Regions from separate parts of the Nissabacter archeti genome, predicted to be linked through region 1. Evidence: riboswitches for the same ligand, from Rfam matches in the RefSeq annotation. Region 1 holds a riboswitch; each other region holds the start of a gene.
The links. Region 1 has a riboswitch for thiamine pyrophosphate ahead of thiM (hydroxyethylthiazole kinase). Riboswitches for the same ligand answer to the same signal wherever they lie in the genome.

Region 1 (3,271 bases):
GAAGCCAAAGAATTGACCGCGCAGGTGGAGGCACAATCCCTGTTGCTGGCAGCCATCATCCTGACGCTGGATAAAACGCTGACCGAAAATGTCACCCAAACGATTAACCAGGCGATAGTGACCGCCGCAAAAGAATCCGACGAAATCATGACCTCTGATGTCGATCTTTTGCTGTCTCATGTGGGCCGGTTATTGGCATTACCGGAATTCGTCAAAGTAAAATCCGAATAATCTGAAGCATACCGGTTAACCGGCTGAATCGGCTAAAATTCAGGCATACTGCGGCCCTCAGCCCGGTTAACACGTTTCACAATGTGTTAAATCGCTGCTAGGCTTGTTAGTATTTGCTAACAAAATGCGGAGGGAATGTGAACGAAGATTTAAATGATGAAGACAGCACTAAAGTCTGTCCTGAGTGTCTGGCAAGTGGCGATGATTACATGACCCAGGTAAAAAGCATTAAGGATAGTCAAAGCGGACACACCATAATCAACGTCCGGTACTGTGTGCACTGCGGCAATATTATCAGTATGTCCAGTGAAGATACCCACGCAGAGCAACCCACCCCTGAGCCAATACGGCGCAAGGTGTCAGGATGAAACCCGGCCCGTGTTGAGACACCCATGTTGAGAAACATAAAAACCAAGGAAACAGCAGCACTTGTTTTACTTAAGATGCCCGGCGCTTGCCCCGCATCTGCTCATACACCGCAAGGGATACTGCTTTGGGGGAACCCCAGGCCATGAGGCGCAGTCTGCCCGCCACCCCCCGGCTTCTCATATCTGTCGCGGCAGCACAGCAGGTTGACCCCGCCGGCTAAGTCCGGAAAACCTGTCTGTGTCTGCCCGTTTTACCTCTCTGTTTACCCACTGTGTCATTCGTTATTGTCCTGCGGCAGCCGGTAATGCAGCAGGTAGTAATCACCTTTTGGCGCAGTGCCGCGGCTGATCGTTTCCCAGCCATGCCGCTGGTAGAAGCGCAGGGCGCGCTCATTTTTCACCAGGCACTTTAGCGCACCGATGTGGGTAAAGGTCGCCTGTGCGGCTTCGAGCAGCGCCAGCCCGATGCCGCGCCCCTGCGCCTCCGGCGCGACAAACAGGTTATGCAGAAAATTTTCCGCTTCAAACAGAGAGGCAAAGCCTACCGGGCGACCCTCCTCTTCGGCGACCAGCACGGTTTCCCCCAGCACGGCACGGTCAAAATCTTCCAGTTGCCAGCCGCTGCTCTCAAGCCAGGGCCAGGCCTGCTTGCGGGCAGCGAGGTACAGGGTGCGCAGGAAGGGGCGATCGGCTTCCTGATAGGGGCGTACAATCATCGGCGTTCCTTTTATGGGGGCAGGGCACCGCCTGGCGGATATGCGTTAGCCTGGTGAGCGGGTCACTGAGACGGCACCGTGTGCCCTGGTGCATGATTTATCTAATTGATTGAAATTATAGCCCTCAATAACCAGATGTGATCATTGCGGCCTTGAGCCACCGTTCCGCCGTCACTAGGCTAAAGGCTCCAGCCCAGCGCGATGAGGTGATTATGGGAACCCGAAAAGTGGTGCGAGACACCGAAACCGGCCAGTTTGTGGAACCCGGCGAAGCCAAAAAACGGCCGAAATCGACCGTAACCGAAACCATCAACACGCCGTCGAAAAAGAAGAAAAAAGCGCCGTAGCGCGCCCTTGTACAAGCGCCCGCCGGGCGCTTTTTTGGCAGCGACGCGCATATAAAATAGCTCTGCATGGGTGAAAGGGTAAAAGCCCTGGTCAGCGAACTGTTAACGTGATTCCCGTAGCCTGTGGCCGCTGCTTCCCCATAACCCAATTGTTTATTCCGATTTGCAACCTGCCCGCCCGGTGCTTATGCTGGTGCCGCGTTTGAATATCAAACCATGACTCGGGGTGCCCGTAAGGGCTGAGACTTTACCCGTATTACCTGACCTGGATAATGCCAGCGTAGGGAAGTCACGTTGCCTTACCGGCATCGCCTTCTTTCACGCCGGTAAGGAGAATCACCATGTTATTCCCTGCCGATCCCGCCGTTCCGGCGACCTTTCCTGTTGAGCGTGCTGTTGAGTCCTGGGCGCAGTTCCGCCGCCGAGCGCCGCTGGTGCACTGCCTGACCAATGAAGTAGTACAGTCTGTGACGGCCAACCTGCTGCTGGCCGCCGGGGCCTCGCCCGCGATGGTGGTGGAGCCGCAGGAAGCCGCCCAGTTCAGCGCGCTGGCCGATGCGTTGCTGATAAACCTCGGCACCCTGAACCAGGCCCGCGCAGAGAGTATGCTGGCCGCGATTGAGAGTGCCAATGCCGCCGGTACGCCCTGGACGCTCGACCCGGTGGGCGTCGGTGCGCTGACTTACCGCACAACGTTTGCCCACCAATTACTGGCCCTGCGCCCGGCGGCGATCCGCGCCAATGCCTCGGAAATTCTGGCGCTCTGCGGCCAACCGGCGCTGGGGCGCGGCGTTGACAGCGGGGATGACTCCTTACAGGCGCTGCCCGCCGCCCGTGAACTGGCGCAACAGACCGGCGCGGTGGTGGCGGTCACCGGCCGGGTGGACTACGTCACGGACGGGCAGGAAACCTGGGCGATCCCCGGCGGCCATCCGCTGATGACGCGGGTGGTCGGCACCGGCTGTGCGCTGTCGGCGCTGGTGGCCGGTTTTTGTGCGCTGGAGGGGCCACGGCGGGATCGGGTGGCTGCCGCCTGCGCCCTGATGGCGCGCGCCGGGGAGCGGGCGACCGCGCAGGCCAACGGGCCGGGCAGTGTGTTGCCGCGGCTGCTGGATGAGGTGTATCAGCAGATGGAGGGCGGGGTATGACGCGCATTAACGCCCTGACCATCGCCGGTACTGACCCGAGCGGCGGCGCGGGCATCCAGGCGGACCTCAAAGCGTTCTCTGCCCTGGCTGCCTACGGCACCAGCGTGATTACTGCGCTGGTGGCGCAAAATACCCGGGGGGTGCAGTCGGTCTACCACATCGACCCCGGTTTCGTGGCCGCGCAACTCGACTCGGTGCTGAGTGATGTGCGCATCGACAGCGCCAAAATCGGCATGTTAGCCAACAGTGAAGTGGTGGCGGCGGTGGCGGAACGGCTGGCGCATTATCCGGTGCCGTATGTGGTGCTGGACACGGTGATGCTGGCGAAAAGCGGTGACCCGCTGCTGACCCCGGACGCGGTAGAGGCGATCCGCCGCCGGTTGTTGCCGCAGGTGTCGCTGATTACCCCGAACCTGCCGGAAGCCGCGGCGTTGCTGGCATGTGCCCCGGCACGCAATGAA
Region 2 (3,271 bases), on a different contig from region 1:
GCTGAGAAGCAGTATCGGCGTAATATGGGGAAAGATAAATTGATGAAGTTCTCGCGCGGAGTTCCCCTTTTATGCCGACCTCACGTTTACAGCAGCAGTTCATCCGGCTTTGGCAGCACTTCCACGGCCAGCCTGCCGACACCACGCTTCAGGCGCTGGCGGACATCCTCTCCTGTTCGCGCCGCCACGTCCGCTCGCTGCTCACCACCATGCAGCAACAGGGCTGGCTGCACTGGCAGGCGGAGGCGGGGCGCGGGCGGCGCTCTACCCTCACCTTCCTGCGCACCGGGCTGGCGCTCCAGCAACAGCGCGCCGAGGAGCTGATCGAGCAAGGCAACGCTGACCAGCTGGTGCAACTGGTCGGGGACAAACAGGCTGCCCGCCAGATGCTGCTCGCCCAGCTCGGGCGCAGCTTCCGCCAGGGGCGGCACCTGTTGCGGGTGCTTTACTACCGTCCGATGTTTAACCTGCTACCCGGCTCGCCGATGCGCCGCTCGGAAACCCATCTGGCGCGCCAGATCTTCAGCGGCCTGACGCGGATAAATGAGGAAAACGGGGAACTGGAACCGGATCTGGCGCACCACTGGCAGGCGCTCTCCCCGCTGCACTGGCGCTTTTACCTGCGCCCTGCCATCCCGTTCCACCACGGGCGGCCGCTGGAGATGGAGGATGTGATCGCCTCGCTGACGCGCATCCGCACTTTGCCGCTCTTTTCCCACCTGCTGGCGATCACCTCGCCGACGCCGCATGTCATCGAGATCCGTCTCAGTATGCCGGACCACTGGCTGCCGTGGCTGCTCGGCAGCGTCCCGGCGATGATCCTGCCGCGCGAATGGCCGCAACTGCCGGACTTTGCCCGCCAGCCGATCGGCACCGGCCCCTACGCGATGGTGCACAACCGCCCGGCGCAACTGAAGATCCGCGCGTTTGATGACTACTTCGGCTACCGCGCGCTGATTGATGAGGTCAGCATCTGGGTGCAGCCGGAGCTGAGTGAGGAGCTGATCTTCGGCGGCGTACAGTTGCAGGCCGACGACACCGCCCACCGTGAACTGGAGAACCGGCTGGAAGAGGGCTGCTACTTCCTGCTGTTTGACCGGCGTTCTGCCCTCGCCGCCCGGCCGGAGGTGCGCGCCTGGCTCACTGACCTGCTGAACCCGCTGGCGCTGCTGCATCATGCCGATCGCCTCTACCAGCGCTACTGGTCACCGGCCTTTGGCCTGCTGCCGCGCTGGCACCACCGTACGTATGACGCCAGGCCCGCCCAGCCCGCCGGGCTGACGACGCTGACGCTGACCTGCTACCGCCACCACCCGGAGTTTCTGGCGATCGTCAATGCGTTACGGCCGTTGCTGGCGGCGCAGGGCGTCACGCTCGTGATGCAGGAGGTGAGCTATGAAACCTGGGTCAACGGTGACGCGCAGAGCGACCTGTGGCTCGGCAGCGTTAACTTCACCCAGCCGCTGGAGTTCTCCCTGTTCGCCGGGCTCTACGAACTGCCGCTGCTGCACCATTGCCTGGATGAGGATCTGCACCCGGCGGCCGCGCAGTGGCGTGACAACCACTTGCCGCTGGCGGAGTGGTGCCGGGCGCTGGTGAGCCGCCAACAGCTGCACCCGCTGTTCCACCACTGGCTACAGATCCAGGGCCAGCGCAGTATGCGCGGCGTGCGGATGAACAGCCTCGGCTGGTTTGACTTCAAATCTGCCTGGTTTGCGCCGCCGGAGGCCTAAGCCCGCCCTTTCGCCGGGCGGAGTAAGCCTTTACAATGGCGCGTTCTCAACGGGGTGCGACACCGCCTGCCCGGCCGTGATCGCTGAGAGAGTCCCGTCGAACCTGATCCGGTTAATACCGGCGGAGGGATTTGAGACTGCGCCACGCTTGCTCAAAATCCTTTGCCACCCTTTTCCTGAGGAGCGCAAAGTGTCACGAAAGATCCTGCCTTATCTGTGTGTTGTCTCTGCCGTTATCTTGTCTGCCCCGGCGCTGGCCGCCAAACCGCTGCTGACGGTGTATACCTATGACTCGTTCGCCGCGGACTGGGGCCCCGGCCCGGCGGTGAAAAAAGCCTTTGAGGCAGAGTGCGGCTGTGAGCTGAAATTTGTGGCGCTGGAAGATGGCGTCTCGCTGCTCAACCGCCTGCGGATGGAGGGCAAGAACAGCCCGGCCGACGTGGTGCTGGGGCTGGACAACAACCTGTTGCAGGCGGCGGCGCAAACCGGCCTGTTCGCCCCGTCGGGCCTTGACACCGCCGCGCTGAAGGTGCCGGGCGGCTGGCAGGATAAAACCTTTGTGCCTTATGACTACGGCTATTTTGCCTTCGTCTATAACAAAGAAAAACTCAAAAACCCGCCCACCAGCCTGCGCGATCTGGTCGAGAGTGACCGCCCGCTGAAAGTCATTTATGAAGACCCGCGCACCAGCACGCCGGGCCTCGGCCTGCTGCTCTGGATGCAGAAAGTCTACGGCGACAACGCAGCCGACGCCTGGCAGAAACTGGCAAAGAAAACCGTCACCGTGACCAAAGGCTGGAGCGAAGCTTACGGCCTGTTCCTCAAGGGCGAAAGTGACCTGGTGCTGAGCTACACCACCTCCCCGGCATATCACCTGATTGAAGAGAAAAAGGCGAATTATGCCGCTGCCACCTTCAGCGAAGGCCACTATTTACAGGTGGAAGTCGCCGGGAAACTGGCCGCCAGCCGCCAGCCGGCACTGGCGCAAAAGTTTATGCAGTTTATGGTGACGCCCGCCTTCCAGAACACCATCCCGACCGGCAACTGGATGTACCCGGTGACGCCGGTGGCCCTGCCTGCCGGGTTTGAGCGCCTGGCTGTACCGCAAACCGCGCTGAGCTACAGCGCCGCTGAGGTCGCTGCCCAACGCGCCGCCTGGATCCGCACATGGCAAACCGCCGTCAGCCGCTGATGTCCGGCTGGCAACTGCCCGGCCTGCTGGCGGGCGCGCTGCTGCTCGGCGTCGCCGGGCTGGCGTTCGGCGCGATCGTCTTCCACGCCCCGGCGCTGGCGTGGCGCACCCTGGCCGATGACGCCTATCTCTGGCATGTGGTGCGCTTCACCTTTTTGCAGGCGCTGCTGTCGGCCGTCTGCTCGGTGGTGCCTGCGCTGTGGCTGTCGCGTGCGCTGTTCCGCCGCCGCTTCCCCGGCCGGGCGCTGCTGCTGCGGCTCTGCGCCATGACGCTGGTGCTGCCGGTGCTGGTGGCGGTGTTTGGCCTGCTGAGCGTGTATGGCCGGCAGGGCTGGCTGGCGCAGAT
Region 3 (3,271 bases), on a different contig from region 1:
ATCCTCTTTATTCGGCAGGCCAAGGTGCTCCTTCGGCGTGACGTAACAGAGCATGGCGCAGCCAAACCAGCCGATCATGGCTGCGCCGATGCCGGAGGTGAAGTGGTCATAACCGGGGGCGATATCCGTAGTCAGCGGCCCAAGGGTGTAGAACGGCGCTTCGTGGCAGTGTTCCAGCTCCTCGGTCATATTGCGGCGGATCATATGCATCGGCACATGGCCGGGGCCTTCAATCATCACCTGCACATCATATTCCCAGGCGATTTTTGTCAGCTCGCCCAGGGTGTGCAGTTCGGCAAACTGCGCCTCGTCATTGGCATCCTGAATAGAACCGGGGCGCAGGCCGTCACCCAGCGACAGCGCCACGTCATAAGCGGCGCAGATTTCACAAATCTCGCGGAAGTGCTGGTAGAGGAAATTTTCCTGATGGTGCGACAGGCACCATTTCGCCATGATTGAGCCGCCGCGTGACACAATACCGGTCAGGCGCTTGGCGGTCATCGGCACATAGCGCAGCAACACCCCTGCGTGAATGGTGAAGTAGTCCACGCCCTGTTCTGCCTGCTCCAGCAGGGTGTCGCGGAACATCGCCCAGGTGAGGTTTTCGGCGATGCCGTTGACCTTTTCCAGTGCCTGATAGATCGGCACGGTGCCGATTGGGACCGGGCTGTTACGCAGAATCCATTCACGCGTCTCATGAATATAACGGCCGGTGGAGAGATCCATCACGGTGTCGGCACCCCAGCGGGTAGCCCACACCAGCTTTTCCACTTCCTCTTCAATCGATGAGGTCACGGCGGAATTGCCGATATTGGCGTTCACCTTTACCAGGAAGTTGCGGCCGATGATCATCGGTTCCGATTCCGGGTGATTAATGTTGGCCGGGATAATGGCCCGCCCGGCGGCCACTTCCTGGCGCACAAATTCCGGGGTGATGTTGGGCGGCAACAGGGCGCCAAAGCTCTGGCCGGGGTGCTGGTGGCGCAACACCTCGCTGCGCACGCGCTCACGGCCCATGTTTTCCCGCAGGGCGATGAACTCCATTTCCGGCGTAATGATGCCCTGGCGGGCGTAATGCAGTTGCGTTACCCGGCGGCCCGCTTTGGCGCGCTTCGGCTGGGGCAGGTGGTCAAACCGAAGATGGTCCAGCCCTTCATCCGCCAGCCGTTGCTGGGTAAAACCGGAGCTGACGTGGGGCAGCGCTTCGGTGTCATTGCGCTCCTCAATCCAGCCGGCGCGGTGTTTGGGCAGCCCGGCGCGGACATCCAGCGTGGCGGCGGCATCGCCATAAGGCCCGGCGGTGTCATACACCGGCACTGCTTCATTCGGTTCGGTATGCGCGTCATCCTGACGGCTGCCGATCTGCGTCGGGCTGAGCCGGATTTCACGCATCGGCACCCGGATGTCAGGGCGTGACCCTTCCAGATAGATGCGGTGTGAGTTGGGGAACGTGACGCCCTGCAGGGTGTCGATGAAATCCTGTGCGTCAGCACGCTGCTGCTGGCGGCGGGATACAGGGATGTGGCGGGTAGACATAGCAAATTCCTTCCAATTGAGTATGGGAACGTTGCTTGTCTGGAGCGCTTTCGGCGGGAGTAACAGAATAGGGCCGGGCGCGGCACGACCATAAGGCGCGCAGGCCAGGCACTGGATTACTCTTGTTCCCTTCGCGGGTACTAACCCGATCAGGTTCCGCGGATCCCGAATTAACGGTCTCAGCCCGGCATCAAGATGATGCGCTAGGCACTCCGACAAGAAGCCTCATTGTATGAGGCGGTTAAAAAACAGCAACCCCCGGCAGGGGCGGCTGTGACTGCTTAGGCAGGGCGGGCCAGCGTTGAATCGTTGGCCACCGGCTGCTGAAGAGGCAATGACGCGGCGTCAAACGCCAGCGCAATCAACTGATCTTCCAGCTGGAAACGGGCATCCAGAGCCACGCCCACATCGGACAGACCCTGATGGAATTCAAAAATGTGGTCATCCTCGATCACGGTCTCGGTATAGCGGTCGTGGAACGCCATCACGGTTTCCGTGTTTTGCTGTAACGCCGGGTAGATTTGCGACGTCACCAGCATACGTGGGCTGTCTGACCCTTCAATATCCTGAATGATTTTGTCGTACAGATGGAAATGGCCGGCAGAGAGATAGTCCACCAGTTGATGACAAAAGTTTTTCAGGGCTTCTTCATCCAGCGGCGCATGTTTCTCTTTGTTGGGTTTTAACCCGACCAGGGTGCAATAGGCGACTAATAGCTCTTTACGTGCATGCAGCCATTGATCAATCAACTCATTACTGCCGCCGACGCGTTGAGTCAGTTTTTCCAGACGGTTTAGCATGGTGAACTCCATGAGCAGGAAAGCGTGTTTAATCGTTACTAATATGTAAAAGTCTCAATTCCAGAGTGTCAGTGTCGTCGAGGTTATGCAACAACAATATGGAAATTCAACTCACAGATAAACACAACGGCTGGTGGGTCATCAGCCACGAAGGAAAATTGTGGCTGCCGAAAGGTGAGTTACCCTTTGGTGCGGCAACAGAATTTTCCGTGATTGGCCTGCCTGCACGGCAAATTGGCGAATGGCAGGGCGCGCCGGTGTGGCTGGTGCGCGAGCCACGGCCAAGCGAGATGGCCTCCGTCCGGCAACTGCTCGACCAGGACCGCGATTTGTTCCAGCTGGTCGGCCGCGGCATACAGCTGGCGGAGTTCTACCGCTCGCACCGTTTCTGCGGCTACTGCGGCCATGAAATGGAGCACAGCAAACGGGAGTGGGCGGTGCTCTGCCCGCATTGCCATGAGCGCTACTACCCGCAGATTGCCCCCTGCATGATTGTCGCCATCCGCCGGGGTGAAGAGATCCTGCTGGCGCAGCACGTCCGCCACCGTAACGGCATCCACACTGTGCTGGCCGGGTTTGTTGAGGTCGGGGAGACGATGGAGCAAGCGGTAGCGCGTGAGGTGATGGAAGAGAGTAACCTCCGGGTTAAAAATCTGCGCTACGTCAGCTCACAGCCGTGGCCGTTCCCCAATTCGCTGATGATGGCCTTTATGGCCGACTACGACAGCGGCGACATCCGCCACGATCCGAAGGAGCTGCTGAGCGCCGGCTGGTATCGCTACGATCAGTTGCCGATGCTGCCGCCGGCCGGCACCATCGCCCGGCGGTTGATTGAAGACACCGTTGCGTTGTGCCGCGCAGAAGGCGACAGCACGCCCCCGCACGAGACAGAATCCGCGTGATACTTATCGGAGTAATACACATCGGCGTCACAC

Region 2: it holds a riboswitch for thiamine pyrophosphate, as region 1 does, so the genes downstream of both, thiB (thiamine ABC transporter substrate binding subunit) here and thiM (hydroxyethylthiazole kinase) in region 1, are expected to answer to the same signal.
Region 3: it holds a riboswitch for thiamine pyrophosphate, as region 1 does, so the genes downstream of both, thiC (phosphomethylpyrimidine synthase ThiC) here and thiM (hydroxyethylthiazole kinase) in region 1, are expected to answer to the same signal.

Annotation. Positions count from the first base shown of each region.
Region 1 covers NZ_JAERKB010000012.1:74,619-77,889, reverse strand. The annotation lists gene iraP (anti-adapter protein IraP) at 1-231, shown strand, start outside; gene JK232_RS16970 (hypothetical protein) at 369-599, shown strand; gene JK232_RS16965 (GNAT family N-acetyltransferase) at 875-1,315, opposite strand; gene JK232_RS22950 (hypothetical protein) at 1,528-1,662, shown strand; TPP riboswitch at 1,875-1,966, shown strand; gene thiM (hydroxyethylthiazole kinase) at 2,004-2,810, shown strand; gene thiD (bifunctional hydroxymethylpyrimidine kinase/phosphomethylpyrimidine kinase) at 2,807-3,271, shown strand, end outside.
Region 2 covers NZ_JAERKB010000005.1:122,113-125,383, reverse strand. The annotation lists gene sgrR (HTH-type transcriptional regulator SgrR) at 72-1,733, shown strand; TPP riboswitch at 1,774-1,881, shown strand; gene thiB (thiamine ABC transporter substrate binding subunit) at 1,924-2,925, shown strand; gene thiP (thiamine/thiamine pyrophosphate ABC transporter permease ThiP) at 2,901-3,271, shown strand, end outside.
Region 3 covers NZ_JAERKB010000025.1:16,715-19,985, forward strand. The annotation lists gene thiC (phosphomethylpyrimidine synthase ThiC) at 1-1,536, opposite strand, end outside; TPP riboswitch at 1,646-1,761, opposite strand; gene JK232_RS22560 (Rsd/AlgQ family anti-sigma factor) at 1,818-2,336, opposite strand; gene nudC (NAD(+) diphosphatase) at 2,435-3,238, shown strand.